Regions from separate parts of the Kitasatospora sp. NBC_00070 genome, predicted to be linked through region 1. Evidence: riboswitches for the same ligand, from Rfam matches in the RefSeq annotation. Region 1 holds a riboswitch; each other region holds the start of a gene.
What was found. Region 1 has a riboswitch for cobalamin ahead of OHV05_RS06095 (peptidase). Riboswitches for the same ligand answer to the same signal wherever they lie in the genome.
Positions count from the first base shown of each region.

Region 2: another riboswitch for cobalamin. It lies ahead of OHV05_RS33360 (FecCD family ABC transporter permease); the one in region 1 lies ahead of OHV05_RS06095 (peptidase).
Region 3: another riboswitch for cobalamin. It lies ahead of OHV05_RS21765 (ribonucleoside-diphosphate reductase subunit alpha); the one in region 1 lies ahead of OHV05_RS06095 (peptidase).

Region 1 covers NZ_CP108247.1:1,283,396-1,288,567, forward strand. The annotation lists gene aspT (aspartate-alanine antiporter) at 1-1,123, opposite strand, end outside; gene OHV05_RS06080 (MarR family winged helix-turn-helix transcriptional regulator) at 1,477-1,950, shown strand; gene OHV05_RS06085 (BlaI/MecI/CopY family transcriptional regulator) at 1,960-2,343, opposite strand; gene OHV05_RS06090 (phosphatase PAP2 family protein) at 2,375-3,049, opposite strand; cobalamin riboswitch at 3,270-3,392, shown strand; gene OHV05_RS06095 (peptidase) at 3,492-4,544, shown strand; gene OHV05_RS06100 (flagellar hook-length control protein FliK) at 4,563-5,006, shown strand.
Region 2 covers NZ_CP108247.1:7,365,016-7,370,187, reverse strand. The annotation lists gene OHV05_RS33375 (DUF2797 domain-containing protein) at 86-997, shown strand; gene OHV05_RS33370 (ABC transporter substrate-binding protein) at 1,007-2,029, opposite strand; gene OHV05_RS33365 (ABC transporter ATP-binding protein) at 2,060-2,830, opposite strand; gene OHV05_RS33360 (FecCD family ABC transporter permease) at 2,856-3,935, opposite strand; cobalamin riboswitch at 4,061-4,182, opposite strand; gene OHV05_RS33355 (SDR family oxidoreductase) at 4,300-5,172, shown strand, end outside.
Region 3 covers NZ_CP108247.1:4,712,573-4,717,744, forward strand. The annotation lists gene OHV05_RS21760 (ribonucleotide-diphosphate reductase subunit beta) at 1-493, opposite strand, end outside; gene OHV05_RS21765 (ribonucleoside-diphosphate reductase subunit alpha) at 514-2,949, opposite strand; cobalamin riboswitch at 3,109-3,250, opposite strand; gene OHV05_RS21770 (hypothetical protein) at 3,382-4,233, shown strand; gene OHV05_RS21775 (glycoside hydrolase family 26 protein) at 4,311-5,172, shown strand, end outside.

The DNA of each region.
Region 1 (5,172 bases):
GCACCTTGGCGCCGACCGCCTTGGTGAACCGCTCGACCTTGGACCCGGTGCCGACCACGGTCAGCGTGTCGCCCTGGTGCAGCTCGGTCTCGCCGACCGCCGGGATGTCCTGGTCGACCCGCTGGACACCGGTCAGGTAGATGCCCTCGGTGGCGGCGGCCTCGCGCTGGCGCAGCTGGGTGACGGTCTGTCCGGCCACCCGCTTGTCGGTGATCACCACCTGGCGCACCGTCAGCGGGCTGTCCAGCCCGGGCACCCCGGAGGTCTCCGGGCCGAGCTCGTGCCCGGTCTCCCGGACCGCGTCCCGCATGCCGACCACCAGCACCCGGTCACCGCGCTGGAGCTTCAGCCCCGGCGCGACCTTGAGCACCTCGTTCCCCCGCTTGACGCCCTCGATCGAGGCGTCCTGCCGGACCGCGTCCTCCAGCTGCTGCAGGCTGGACCCCTCGCCCTGCGACACCAGGTAGGTCCGGCCCACCAGGCCGGGCAGCGAGGCGGTCTCGCCGGCCTCCAGCCCACCGCCGCTGCCGCGCATCTTGTCCCACAGCTCGCGGGAGGCGTCGGCCAGGTTGATCCGCATCAGCATCGGGAAGAACTGACTGGTCAGCAGGACGATGCTGATCAGACCGAACAGGTAGCAGACCGAGTACGCGGTGGCCACGTGCGCCTGCAGCTCGCTGGACTGGTCCGCGGTGATCCCCGGCAGCTTGGTGATCGCCTCCTGCGCGGTGCCGACCACCGCCGACTCGGTGGCCGAGCCGGCCAGGATGCCGGCCGCCGTACCGACGTCGAGCCCGCCCGCCTTGGCGATGCCGTACGCCATCGCGATGACGATCACGGCCTCCATCACCGAGAGCACGCCGAAGCGCAGGCCCTTGGCGTTCAGGTTCGCGAAGAACTGCGGCCCCGCCAGGTAGCCGAGCGAGAAGATGAACAGCGCGAACGCCACGTTCTTGACGTCCGCGTTCACCCCGACGTGCTGCGCCCCGATCAGCATCGAGACGATCAGCGTCCCGCAGATGCCACCGAGTTGGATCGGGCCGACCTTGAGCTTTCCCACCAGGTAGCCGAGTGCCAGACAGGCGAACAGGGCCAGCACCGCGTTCTCGCGCAGCAGACTCATTCCATGGACCTCCGTACGCCGGGCACTGATGATCGTCTACTGCATCAGAACCCACTCCGGTGCCCGGGGCCCGCCCGTGCTGCCGAACGAGTGACGGTGGATCAGCCGGACGGCCCCGGGCCCCGCGCGGGCCGCTGACCAGCCCTGGTGACGACATCGATGTAGACCGATCAGCCGGGCACCGGTTAAGGTGACCTCGATTTACTTCGCGTATCTGCCGGCGCGGAGCGCCACGTGCGTACGGGGCCCAGACGTCCCGTACCCGGCGCACGGCAGCGGTGTGCCGTGGATGTCGGCGGTCGCGGGCCCTCGGCCGGAGGTGGGACGGCCCTCCCCCAGTGATTGGACGCGGCGTGTACGACCGGAGACAGAGCTCGTCGAAGTCCTCGGAGCAGACCGTGCACCTGCTGTCCGAGGCGGGCCGGGCGGCGGACGCGATGCTGGCGGAGCGGCTCGGTCGGCGCGGGCTCGGCCCCGTCCACCAGCTGGTCCTGTCCACCCTGGCGGAGCACGGACCGCACGCCCGGTTCGACCTCGCCGTGCAGGTCGAGGCGTCGGAGGCGGACGCCTCCCGGATCATCGACGAACTCCTGGCGGCGGGCCTGCTGGACTCGATGGTGGTGCACGCCGGCGGCCGGCGGCAGCTGGTGTCCCTGGCCCCGGCCGGGCAGACGATGCTGACCACCCTGCGGGGAGACGCCACGGCGGCCCAGGACGACCTGCTGGCACCGCTGACCCGTGGGGAGCGCACCGAGCTCAACTACCTGCTGCGGCGGGTCTGCGCCGGCGCCGCGGCGCGCGGCCGGGCCCGGCCGGCCGCCCGGTGACCGCCTGGGTCAGGACCGGTCCCGCTCCTCCCGGGACGACTCCAGCAGTGCGCGCACCAGTCGCTCGTCGTCGGGGCTGAGCCGGGAGACGAACCGGGCGAGCGTGCCTGAGCGGTCGTCACCCCGGTCCAGCTCGCTGTGCATCCGCCGCGCGGACAGCGCGGCGCGGTCCTCCACCGCCGGACGGTAGGCGAAGGCACGCCCCTGGCGGGTCCGCCGGACCGTGCCCTTGTCGTGCAGCCGGGCCAGGATGGTGGCGACGGTGGTGCGGGCCGGGTCACCCGGCAGGGCGCCGCGGACCTCGGGCTCGGTGAGCGGGCGACCGGCGGCCCACAGTGCGCCGAGCACCGCGTCCTCCAGTTCGCCGGCCTGGCGGCGTATCGCCTCTGCCACGGGACCTCGCCTTCCACCCGGTTCGTCTACATCACCGTAGACCACTGCTCCGGGATTGTAGTTCGGTCACCCCCGGCGGTCCCGCCGCCCGGTCGAGCCGGGCGAGCAGGGGCAGCGTGAGCGCCAGCCAGAGCGCCGCGAGCAGCCAGCCGCCGAGCACGTCGAAGGCCCAGTGCACACCGAGGTAGACCCGGCTCGGGCCGACCGCCACCGCCGCCGCGCCCAGCGCGACCACGGCGGGTGCGACCCACGGCCGCCTGGGCCCGCGCAGCAGGGCCCAGGCGAGCAGCCCGGCGGCGACGGCGGAGGTGAAGGTGTGTCCGGAGGGGTAGGAGTACCCGCTCGCCGAGGTGGCCCAGTCCGCCACCGGCGGCCGGCTCCGCCCGAACACCAGCATCAGCCCGGTGCGGACCACCTGCCCGGCGGCCAGCACCACCACCGGCGCGCAGACCCGTACGACGCCGCGCCCTGCGCAGTGGGCCCAGCGGAGACCCGCCGCGACGGCCGCCAGGTAGGGCGGGGCCCCGGTCCCCAGGTCCGTCACGATGCCGACCGTCCGCACCGCCCAGGCCGGACGGTGCGTCAGCAGCCAGGAGTGCAGCTCGGATTCCACCGGGTAGGGGCCCCGGCCGTGCAGCACCAGCACAGTACTGAGCAGGGTGAACAGCAGCAGCGGGACCCCGATCAGCACGCCTCGCCGCGTCATCCGGCACACACGGGCGACGGTCCGCCTGGTCCGGGCATGGGTCGGTGCCTCTCGTCGGGGACGGCTCCGCATCCGTCTACATCACTGTAGACCCCAACCTGACTGACCACCCGTCAGCCGGGCACCCGGTGGAGATCCGGACCGGCCGGCCCCGGTCCCGGGCCGGAGTGTGACGCACGCGGCCTTGACCCCGGCTTTTGCCCGTCGCCATGATGGGCCGTCATCTTGTGACTCCGCCGCTGGGGGAAGTCCGGTTCGAATCCGGCGCTGACCCGCAACGGTAGGCCGTCGACCCCCGGGTCGGCGGCGAGCCCGGTTACCCGGCTGCGGAGGTGTGTTCCCTCCTCCCGTCGTGGTCTGCGGGCCGGAGCCTCGTGGGCTGTCCGGGGTCTCGATCCGGGTGCCTTCCGGGCCCCTGCGTCCAGGCCCGGAAAGGCCGTCCATGCCCACCCTCCGCCGCCCGCTGGGTCTGCTCGCGATATCCGCGCTGGCCCTCGCCGCCGTCCTGCCGACGGCCGCCGCCGCCCAGGCCACCCCGGCGTCCGCCACCACCGTCCGCCCCGACGCCGCCGGGGCCGGCTGGCTCGCCCGCCAGTTGGTGAACGGCGACCACTTCGAGTCGGTCTTCGACGGCACCGCCTACCCCGACCAGGGCCTGACCGTCGACGCCGTGCTGGCCTTCGCCGCCTCCCGCAGCTCCGACCGGGCAGCCGCCCGCGCCACCGCCTGGCTGGCCCGGCCCGCGAACGTCGCCGGCTACCTCGGCGACGGCACCACCGAGGCGTACGCCGGTGCCACCGCCAAGCTGCTGCTGGCGGCCGAGGTGCGCGGCGAGGACCCGGGCAGCTTCGGCGGCGTCGACCTCCCGGCCCGGCTCCGGGGCCTCCAGGCACCGTCCGGCCGGTTCTCGGACCGCTCCCAGTGGGGCGACTACAGCAACAACTTCGGCCAGTCCCTCGCCGTGATCGCGCTCAAGCGCACCCCGGGCGGCGCCCCGGCCGCGGCGGTCGACTTCCTGGCCGGCACCCAGTGCGCCGACGGCGGCTTCCCGGTCTTCTTCGACCGGCCCACCTGCACCGGCGACCCGGACTCCACCGCCCTCGCCGTCCAGGCCCTGGCCGCCACCGGTCGCACCGCCAAGGCCGACGCCGGGCTGGGCTGGCTGACCGCCCATCAGAACACCGACGGTGGCTTCGCGGCCGCCGGAGCGACCGTCTCCAACGCCAACAGCACCGGCCTGGCCACCCAGGCCCTGCTCTCGAACGGCCGCCTGGTCGCCGGCCTGAAGGGCTGGAGCAGCCTGGTCAAGCTCCAGCAGGGCTGCTCCACCACCCCGGCCAACCGGGGCGCGGTGGCGTACGACACCACCGGCTTCACCCCCGCCACCGCCACCCGGGCCACCGCGCAGGCCGTCCTCGGCCTGGCCGGCACCCCGCTGACCACCCTCTCCGCCCACGGCGCCCGCCCGGACGCGCCCACGCTCGCCTGCCGCTGATCCGAAGGAGTACAACCGATGCTCACCAGAAGAACGTTCGGCACCACCGCACTGGCCGCCGGCCTGCTGGCCGCCTCCGTGGTCACCGCCGTCCCCGCCCAGGCGGCCGCCTGCACCGGGACCTCCGGTGTCACCGTAGTGGTCGACTTCACCGCCGTCGGCGGCGGTATCCAGACCGGCTGCGCGCCGGGCGACCCGGCCACCGGCCTGGCCGCGCTGACCGGAGCGGGCTTCAGCTACGCGTTCCACCCGCGCTTCCCCGGCTTCGTCTGCAAGATCAACACCCTGCCCACGGTCTGCACCAACCCCACCGGCTCCGCCTACTGGTCGTACTGGCACGCCCAGCACGGCACCCCGTGGGTCTACAGCAGCCTCGGCGGCGCCTCCTACAACCCGGCCCCCGGCGACGTCGAGGGCTGGGCCTTCGGCGCCGGCACCCAGCCGGGCATCACCGCGCCCTGACGCCCCGTCCGACGCCAGCGCCCCGGCCCTCCGTGGCGGCGGCCGGGGCGCCGGCGGGCCCGGACCGGACCTCCATCCGCCATTCGGACAACGGCGTCCGGAACCGCTCCGGTGGGCCTAGGCTGGGCCTTGCAGTCGGTTCGCCCTGCCAGCCAGGCAGGCGCGT
Region 2 (5,172 bases), 6.1 Mb from region 1:
AATATAGCGGATCATCAGACCGCGCTCCCAATGGGATTCCGCCCTGCGGGACGGCTGTCGGTGGCAGGCCGTACGCTCACGTCCCATGACGAGCACCCCTGCGGCCACCGGCTGGACGGCCACCGGTCTGCGCTGGCGCGACGGCCTGCCCCGGCTCACCGCGAGCGCCGGGGCCCGGGTGCTGGAGCGCGAGGTCACCGCCGGTACCCGGATCGGCTGGACGGTGCTCGGCCCGCGCCGCTGCGTCGGGGTGCGGACGGCCCACCGGCACCACCCGTGCCCGCTCGCGGCGGAGCTGGAGCCGAGCGGGAAGGCGGGCCAGTGCCCGTCCTGCCAGGACGCCGACCAGGGGCTGGCGCTGGCCCGGGATCAGATCCTCGACGACGGGCGGACGTACCGGCTCTACCTGGCCTGGTTCGGGCCGGGGCTGGCCAAGGTCGGGCTGACCGCCGAGCAGCGCGGCACCGCCCGGCTGGTCGAGCAGGCCGCCCTGGCCTGGACGTTCGTCGCCCGGGGATCGCTGCCGGGCATCCGCCGGGCCGAGCTGACGGTGGCCCAGTCCGGGCTGGCCAGGGAGCGGTTCACCTCCCGGGCCAAGGTCGGCGGCTGGTGGCGGCTGCCCGCGCCGGACGAGCGGGCGGCGGCGGTGCACGAGCTGCGCGCCCGGGTGCTCCGGGTGCTGGCCGGCCACGGCGTCGAGCTCTTCCCGGCCGATCCGGTGACCGACCAGGTGGCCCTGTTCGGCCTGACCGCCGGGCCGCCCGCCGCGTACCGCGAGATCACCGCGCTCGGCCCCGGCGCCACCCTCGGCGGCACCCTGCACGCGCCGATCGGGCGCCACCTGTTCGTGACGCCCGATCAGGCGGACGCTCCCCCGCTGCTGCTGGACACCCGGCTGCTCATCGGCTGGTCCCTGCGGCCCACCCCGCTCGCCTCCTGCACCGGGCTCGCCGAGCAGCTCAGGGCGCGGCCGGTCGAGCAGGCCGCACTGTTCTGAGCAGCGGCGTCAGGGTGCGGGCACCGTCCGGAGGTAGGCCGCGAGCCGGGAGATCGCCGACGGGTTGCGCGGGCTCTCCACCAGGTCGACGTAGTCCAGCACGAAGATCCGGTCGTTCCGGACGGCCGAGACGTTGGCCAGCGGCGGGTACGACCTGAGGAACTGCCGCTTGGCGTCCGCGCCGGTCTCCCCGTAGTTGTTGATCACGATCACCTCGGGGTCCCTGGCCACCACGCTCTCCCACCCGACCGTGGTCCAGGAGTCGCCCAGGTCACCCATCACGTTCCGCCCGCCGGCCTTGCCGATGATCTGCTCGGGCGCCGCGAACCGGCCGGCGGTGAACGGCTTGTCCTGGCCGCTGTCGTACAGGAAGACACTCGGCCGCCGGGCGGGCGCCCCGGCCTCGACCCCGGCCACCTCCGCCTGGAACTCCGCGGTCAGCTGCCGGGCCTTCGGCTCGACGTCGAAGATCTTCCCGAGGTTGGCCAGGTCCGCGTAGAGCGCGTCCAGCGGCGGCATCACCCCGCGCGCCTTCTCCTTGCCGTTCCGGCAGGACTCGGTGAGGGTGTAGGCGCCGACCCCGAGCTTGCCCAGGCCCTCGGGGGTGAGCCCGGTGGTGTCGTTCCAGCCGTAGTTCCAGCCCGCGAAGACCAGGTCGGCCTTGGCGTCCAGCACCAGTTCCTTGGTGATCTCCTTCTTGGACAGCCACTTGGTGCGGTCGTACTCCGCCGCCCAGGGCACCTTCGCCAGGTCGCCCTTCTCGTCCGGCATCACGTAGCCCGCCATCCGGTCGGCCAGTCCGAGCGACAGCATCAGCTCGGTGATACCGATGTCGTTCGTCACCACCCGGGCCGGCTTGTGGTGGTACGTCAGCGGGGTGCCGCAGTTGTCGACGGTGACGGGGTAGTGCGGCGAACCCGCGCTCTCCGCCGAAGGGGTGACCTCGGCGCCGCAGGCGGTCAGGCCCAGGGCGAGCACGGCGGTGGCGGCCAGGGCGCGGCGGGGATGGGTGAGCAAGGTGTCCGTCCTCATCAGGGTGCGGTCGATCAGGGGTGCGGTGGATCAGGGGCGCAGTCGGTCGAAGAGCAGTTGGACGGCGCCGGTCACCGGGTGCCGCACCGGGTGGGCCCGGACCCCGAACACCTCGGCGAGCAGGTCGGGCGAGAGCACCTCCCCGGGCGGTCCCGAGGCGACGATCCGGCCGGCCGCGATCACGTACAGCAGGTCGCAGTGCGCCGCCGCGAGGTTGAGGTCGTGCAGCGCCGTCAGCACGGTCAGGCCGCTGGAGCGGACCAGCGAGAGCACCTCCAACTGGTGCGCGATGTCCAGGTGGTTGGTGGGTTCGTCCAGCACCAGCACCGCCGGCTGCTGGACCAGCGCCCGGGCGATCAGCACCCGCTGCTTCTCCCCGCCCGAGAGGCTCAGGAAGCCCCGCCCGGCCAGGTGCTCCGCCCCGACCTCGGCCAACGCCCGCGCGCAGCCCGCCGCCTCGTCCGGGCCGGGTGCGCCGAAGCCGCGCCGGTGCGGCAGCCGTCCCATCCCGACCACCTCGGCGACCGTGAAGTCGAACTCGGCCACCGTCTCCTGCGGCAGCGCGCCGACCCGGAGCGCGCCCTCCCGGGGCGTCAGGCCGTGCAGGTCGTCGCCGTCCAGCCGGACGGTGCCGGCCGCCGGGCGCAGCGCCCGGTAGACGCAGCGCAGCAGGGTGGACTTCCCGCTGCCGTTCGGCCCGACCAGGCCGAGCACCTGCCCGCTGGCGGCCCGTACGGTGACCTCGTGCACCAGCCTGGTCCCGGCCAGCTCGACCGAGACCTCCTCGATGTCGACGCGCATCAGCGTCCCCTCCCCCGGGCGGCCATCAGCGGCCGCCGAAGCTGTAGCCGCGCCGCCGCATCAGCAGCAGGAAGCACGGCACCCCGAGCACGGCGGTGACCACCCCGACCGGCAGTTCGGCGGGCGCCAGCAGCAGCCGGGAGACGATGTCCACCCAGACCAGCAGCACCGCGCCGAGCAGCGGAGCCACCGTCAGCACCCGCCGGTGGTCGGCCCCGACCAGCATCCGGGCCAGGTGCGGGACCATCAGCCCGACGAAGCCGATCGCCCCGCTGACCGCGACCACCGTGCCGGTGACGGCGGCGGTGACCACGAACAGCGCCCGGCGCAGCCGGGCGGCGTCCACGCCGAGCGCGGCGGCGGTCTCGTCGCCCATCGCCAGCGCGTCCAACTGCCCGGCGGAGTACCGCAGGTAGCCGAACCCGGCCAGCACGGTGCCGGCGGCGATCGGGACGGCGGCCCAGGTGGCGCCGCCCAGGCTGCCGAGCAACCACATCATCGCCGTCCGGGCCGCCTCGCCGCGTTCGGCGGAGAACACCATCAGCGAGGTGACGGCGGAGAACCCGTACGCGAGCGCGGTGCCGGTGAGCACCAGGCGCAGCGGGGTGAGGCCCTCGGCGGTCCTGGCCACCGCGTAGACCAGCACCATGGCGGCCAGCGCGGAGGCGAACGCGGAGGCGGAGAGCGCCCAGACGCCGAGCGAGGCGAACGCGCCGAGCAGCAGGACGGCGTTGGCGCCGACGGCCGCACCGGAGGAGATCCCGAGCACGAACGGGTCGGCGAGCGCGTTGCGCACCATGGCCTGGACGGCGACGCCGGTCACCGACAGCCCGGCCCCGACCACGGCGGCCAGCACCGTCCTGGGCAGCCGGATCTCCCACACGATGGTGTAGCCGGCCAGCTGGTCGGCGCTGATCCGACCACCCGTCAGACCGGCCCGCAGGTACTCCACCACCGCTCCCCAGCTGATCCCGGACGAGCCCAGCGCGACGCCGCAGACCAGCGAGACCAGCAGGGCGACGGTCAGCCCGGCGGCCAGCACCGGGGTCCGGGCGGGCGGGTGGGCGGCGGCCTTCGGCGTCGGTGCGGCTACGGCGGTGCTCACGGCTGCCTTCGGTCGGGCCGCGGGCGTACGGGACGACGCGCCGGGGCCGCCCGGTCGGCGCGGACCTGAAGGTCCGCGCGGGCGTGCCGTGCCGCATCCCCTCGCAGTCCGCGGCGAGTTGTCGGGAGGTCAGCGCCGCCGAGGGCGATCGGGCTCACGGACCCTCAGGGGCCCGTCCACCGTTGCGGGTCAGCGCCGGACTTCCACCGGACTTTCCCCTCGGGACGCTCTCGCAGCATAACAACACCGTCCGTCCCGGTAAGGGGTCAACGGCTGTGGTGCCCGGCACACCCGCGCGCTTCCGCCGACCCGGTCGGGCGGGCGCGTAGCGTGGCACCACCTGGAGCGAAAGGGCGTCGGCACCGTGACGACAGCACTCGACGGCAAGGTCGCGCTGGTCGCGGGGGCGACCCGGGGCGCGGGCCGGGGCATCGCCGTCGAGCTCGGCGCCGCCGGAGCCACCGTCTACGTGACCGGGCGCAGCACCCGGGGGCGGCGCTCCGAGTACGACCGCCCCGAGACGATCGAGGAGACCGCCGAACTGGTCACGGCGGCCGGCGGCCGGGGCATCGCGGTGGTGACGGACCATCTGGTCCCCGCGCAGGTCGCGGCCCTGGTGCAGCGGATCGACGGCGAACAGGGCCGGCTCGACCTACTGGTGAACGACATCTGGGGCGGCGAACGGCTCTTCGAGTGGAACAGCCCGGTCTGGGAGCACGACCTCGACAACGGCCTGCGCCTGCTCCGGCTCGCGGTGGAGACCCACGCGATCACCAGCCACCACGCGCTGCCGCTGCTGCTGCGCACGCCGGGCGGTCTGGTGGTGGAGATGACCGACGGCACGGAGGAGTACAACCGCACCCGCTACCGGGTCTCCTTCTTCTACGACCTGGCCAAGTCCGCCGTCCTGCGGATGGCCTTCTCACTCGGCCACGAGCTGGGCCCGCGCGGCGCCACCGCCGTCGCGCTCACCCCCGGCTGGCTCCGCTCGGAGCTGATGCTCGACACCTTCGGGGTCACCGAGCAGAACTGGCGGGACGCGATCGCCCGGGTCCCGCACTTCGGCATCTCCGAGACCCCTTCGTACGTCGGCCGCGCCGTGGTGGCCCTGGCCGCCGACCCCGACGTGGCGCGCTGGAACGGGCAGTCCCTGTCCAGCGGCGCACTCGCCCGGGTCTACGGCTTCACCGACCTGGACGGCAGCCGGCCCGACGCCTGGCGCTACCTGGTCGAGGTC
Region 3 (5,172 bases), 3.4 Mb from region 1:
GGTTGAGCAGGAAGGCCCGTCGGTCGTCCTTGCTCTGCAGCGAGTCGAGGTGGTCGACCGCGTTCATGTACTTGAAGCAGAACTGCGCCTTCTGGTGGATGGAGGGGATGTTCTCCACCGCGTCGAAGGCCGCCGCCCGGTCCTCGGGATCGGGCAGGTAGGTGTCGAGCAGCGTCAGGTAGAACTGGACGTGCACGGCCTCCTCGAACAGCTGCCGGGACAGGTAGAGCCGGGCCTCGGGCGAGTTGATGTGCTTGTAGAGGCTCAGCACCACGTTGTTCGAGACGATCGAGTCACCGGTGGCGAAGAAGGCGACCAGGCGGCCGATCATGTGCCGCTCGCCCTCGCTGAGCTTGGCGAGGTCGGCGACGTCGGAGTGCAGGTCCACCTCCTCGACGGTCCAGGTGTTCTTGATCGCGTCGCGGTACTTGTCGTAGAACGACGGGTACCGCATCGGACGGAGCGTCAGCTCGAAGCCCGGGTCGAGCAGCATCTTCTCGCGGTCGGTGGTGCTCACTGGCAGGCCTCGCAGGACTCGGGGTTCTCCAGGGAGCAGGCGAGCGCCGCCTCCTCCTCCGGAGTGAGGGTGGTCGGGGTCGCCACGACGACCGGCGCGGACGGCGCCGGGACGACGGCCTTCGCCCCGGAGGAGGAGGCGGCCTGGGCGATCCGGGTGGCCGGGCGCGAGCGCAGGTAGTAGGTGGTCTTCAGACCGACCTTCCAGGCGTACGCGTACATCGAGCTCAGCTTGCCGATGGTCGGCGCGGCCATGAAGAGGTTCAGCGACTGGCTCTGGTCGATGTACGGCTGCCGGGCGGCGGCCAGGTCGATCAGCGCCCGCTGCGGCAGCTCCCACGCCGTGCGGTAGAGCGAACGGACCTCGGTGGGCAGCCAGTTGAGGTCCTGCACCGAACCGTTCGACTCGCGCAGCGCGTCCCGGGTCTGCGCGTCCCAGACGCCCAGCTCCTTGAGCTCGCGGACCAGGTACGGGTTGACCTGGAGGAACTCGCCGGAGAGGGTCTCGCGCTTGAACAGGTTGGACACCTGCGGCTCGATGCACTCGTAGACACCGGCGATCGAGGCGATGGTCGCGGTCGGCGCGATCGCCAGCAGCAGCGAGTTGCGCAGGCCGGTCTCGGCGATGGTGGCGCGCAGCGCCTCCCAGCGCTCGGTCCACTGCGGGGCGGTCTCGAAGTGGTCGACGTGCAGCTGGCCACGGGCGGCGCGGGTCTCCGCGTACGCCTCGTGCCGGCCGAGCTGCACGGCCAGCTCGCTGGAGCGCTCGTAGGCGACCAGCATGATCCGCTCGGCGATCAGGGTGGAGAGCTGCTTGGCCTCGGCCGAGTCGAAGTCCAGCCGGAGCTGGAAGAAGACGTCCTGCAGGCCCATCACGCCCAGGCCGACCGGGCGCCAGCGGGAGTTGGAGGTGCCCGCCTCGGTGGTCGGGTAGAAGTTGATGTCGATGACCCGGTCCAGGAAGGTCACGGCGGTGCGCACGGTGGCGTCCAGCCGGTCCCAGTCCATCGCGTTCAGCAGGTCGGCCGCGGAGGCGCCGATCGCCACGTGGGCACCGAGGTTGACCGAGCCGAGGTTGCAGACCGCGGTCTCGGAGTCGTCGGTGACCTCGATGATCTCGGTGCAGAGGTTCGAGGAGTGCACGGTGCGGCCGGGCACGGCGGTCTGGTTGGCGGCGCGGTTGGAGGCGTCCTTGAAGGTCATCCAGCCGTTGCCGGTGGTGGCCAGGGTGCGCATCATCCGGGCGTACAGGGTCTGCGCCGGGATGGTGCGGACGGCCTTGCCCTCGGCCTCGGCCTTCAGGTACGCGGCGTCGAAGTCGGCGCCCCAGAGGTCGACCAGCTCGGGCACGTCGACCGGGGAGAACAGCGACCAGTCGGCGTTGGCGTTCACCCGGCGCATGAACTCGTCCGGGATCCAGTGCGCCAGGTTCAGGTTGTGGGTCCGGCGGGCCTCCTCGCCGGTGTTGTCGCGGAGCTCCAGGAACTCCTCGATGTCGGCGTGCCAGGTCTCCAGGTACACGCAGGCGGCACCCTTGCGGCGGCCGCCCTGGTTCACCGCGGCGACCGAGGAGTCCAGGGTGCGCAGGAACGGGACGATGCCGTTGGACTGGCCGTTGGTGCCGCGGATCAGGCTGCCGCGCGAACGGATCCGGCTGTAGGAGAGGCCGATGCCGCCGGCGTGCTTGGAGAGCCGGGCGATCTGCGCGTAGCGGCTGTAGATCGAGTCCAGGTTGTCCAGCGGCGAGTCCAGCAGGTAGCAGGAGGACATCTGCGGGTGCTTGGTGCCGGAGTTGAAGAGGGTCGGCGAGGAGGTCAGGTACTCCAGCCGGCTCATCAGGGTGTAGAGCTCGGCCACCTCGGCCACCGACTGCTCGGTGTCGCCGACCGCGAGACCGGCGGCGACCCGGAGCAGGAAGTGCTGCGGGGTCTCGATCACCTTGCGGGTGATCGGGTGGCGCAGCAGGTACCGGGACTGCACGGTGCGCAGGCCGAAGTACTCGAAGCGGTCGTCACCGCGCTGGTCGATCAGCGCGTCGAAGGCGTCGGCGTGCTTGGCCACCAGGGCGGCCGTGACGTCGCCGATCAGGCCCTCGGTGTGGCCGACCACGATCGAGGCGGAGAAGGAGAGCGCGCCCTGGCCGATCGCCTCGTCCTGGATCTCCAGCGCGAGCAGGCGGGCGGCGAGCTTCGAGTACTGCGGGTCCTCGGCGATCATCGAGGCGGCAGCCTCCACGGCCAGTCCGCGCAGCTCGGCGAAGTCCGAGTTGGCGTTCCGGCCGCGCAGCGCAGCGGCCGCGACGTGGCCGGGGTCCACCTGGGGCAGGTCGATGCTGCGGTCGGTGAGCAGCCGAAGCAGCGCAGCACCTGGATCGGTCTGGGCGGAGTCGGCAGAACCCTGGGAGGGCAGGGCAACTGAGGCAGCGATGGTCAAGGCGCTTCTCTCCTGGCGGCGGCGGTCGGCGAGGGGCACCGGACCCGTCAGGGCGCAGGGGAAGGCAGCGCGGAACACCTCACGGCGCGCGCGAACCACCCCCCGGCCCACCCGCGAGGCCCGGACGATACTGCTGTGCTGCATGGCGACTGCGGGGAAGCCCTGTGGCACACGGTCGGCAGGTCATCGGACTTGCGGGAACCTGCTGGAGGAGCCCGCTCACCGCTGCGGGGCAGTCCCGGAATCACACCGGGTTCCCCTGCGTCGACAGCGAAAGCGAGCATACATGTAGTGGTGCCTGGCTCGTGTAACCCCACATCTTGTGTCGTGTCGTGTAGCGCATGAGTAGCCTGCAGTGACCGGCGGCGTGCCGTGCCGGACCGTGGGACACCTCTGTCCAGCGGATTGGGCGATGGCCTAGGATCTGCGCTCATGAGTGATGGGGCGGGAATGAACAACGGTGGATACGGTCCGCCGCCGGGGCAGGGGCAGTCGTCGTACCCGCAGTATCCCGGGTACGGGCCGCCGCCGACCGAACCGAACTGGGAGCAGCTCGCGGAGCAAGCCGCGGGCGAGCAGCGTCGGAAGACCCGCAACCGGATCCTGTTGGGTGTCGGTGCGCTGCTGGTGGTCGGCGCGCTGACGGCGGTCGCGGTGACCGTGTCGCGCTCCGGCAAGGACGACCCGATCGCCCTCCCCAGCCAGAGCGCCTCGCCCAAGGCGTCCGGACCGGCGAAGCCCTCGGCCTCGGCCGGCGAGGACGAGAGCACGAAGGCGATCTGGGACGTCACCACCGACAAGGCTCCGGTCACCTCGACCGCGTTCTTCCCGGAGGACTCGCTCACCATCAACGGTCACACCTGGGTCCGCCGCGCGGTCGCCACCACGACACCGTGCTGGAACGCCACCATCGGCGGCCTCGGCGACGTGATCGCGGGTCAGGCCTGCCAGCAGGTGTTCCGGGCGACCTACGCGTCCGGCGACAGCGCGATCGTGGTCGGCGTTGCGGTGTTCGACAAGAAGCTCCAGGCGGAGACCGCGATGACCAAGTACAAGGGGCACATCAAGGGACTCCCGGCCGACGACGTCAAGGAGTTCTGCCAGACGGTCGGCTGCGCCAGTACCCACGGCTCGCTCGGCCGGTTCGCCTACTTCACTTCGGCCGGCTCGGCCAAGGCCGGGGGGACCACGGCTGACCAGACCGCGACCGACAGTGGCCCGGCGTTCGCCGACCACCTGCGTGAGCTGTTGACCCAGCGCGCGCTGTCACAGCCCCACAGCTGACAACGGGAGACGCGGGGTCGGTCGCCTCGCCTCGCCCCGGTACTGTCTCCCTGTCGGGATGATCAAGCGTCAGGGGGATGGGTGTGATACCGGCGGGGGTGCTGCGGAGCAAGGCCGTCAAGGTGACCGCGGCGGGGCTGGCCGTCGCCGCTCTGTGCACGGCGGTGATCGCGGTCAGCTCGGACGATCCGCTGCCGGGACCGGTTGGGCTGGCGCCCTTGCCGACCCTGTCCGGACCGCCATCCTCCCGAGCACCCCGGGTGCCGACGGCCGAGCTCGGAAAGGTCCTGCTGGAGCGGGACCCGAAGGCTTCGCCCAACGCCCGCTCGGTCTACCAGATGCTTGCGGACCTCGAGCGGGACGCCCGTGCGGGGAAGCCGCGCGGCACCGTCGTCGGCCAGCACGTCGAGGTGCAGAACGAGCTCTACAACCCCTCGTACGGTGACTACGCGGGGACCAAGACCGCCGGGTACTACTACAAGAAGGCGATCGACATCACCGGCAAGCTGCCGGGATTCGTCGAGGCCGACCTCGGTCCCGGCTACGGACAGAGTACTTGGGGGGTGGGGAACCCCCGGTCCTACTCGAAGGACAAGTGGCCGTCCTGCTCAGCCAAGTGGCAGTACGCCGACGACGCCGTCGACCTGCTGACGGCGGTGTGGTCCGGTCACCCGCGTCCGGACGACGGGACCTACGGGGCCAGTGGCGTGCAGCAGAACTGCGACGGCACCACCACGATGCTCCCGGACAACGGTGGTGGCCCGGCAGGCATCGTCGGGATGTCCTTCCACGAGCCCTACCCAGGCTCGCCGACCAAGTCCTTCGACCGGGTGCTGTGCGAGAACTCGCCTGCGGCGACCGACCGCGGCTGGTTCGGCCGGGTGGTGGACGAGAGCTCGGGCACGGCCGAGAACCGGGCTCTGATGGAGGACCTGCGCT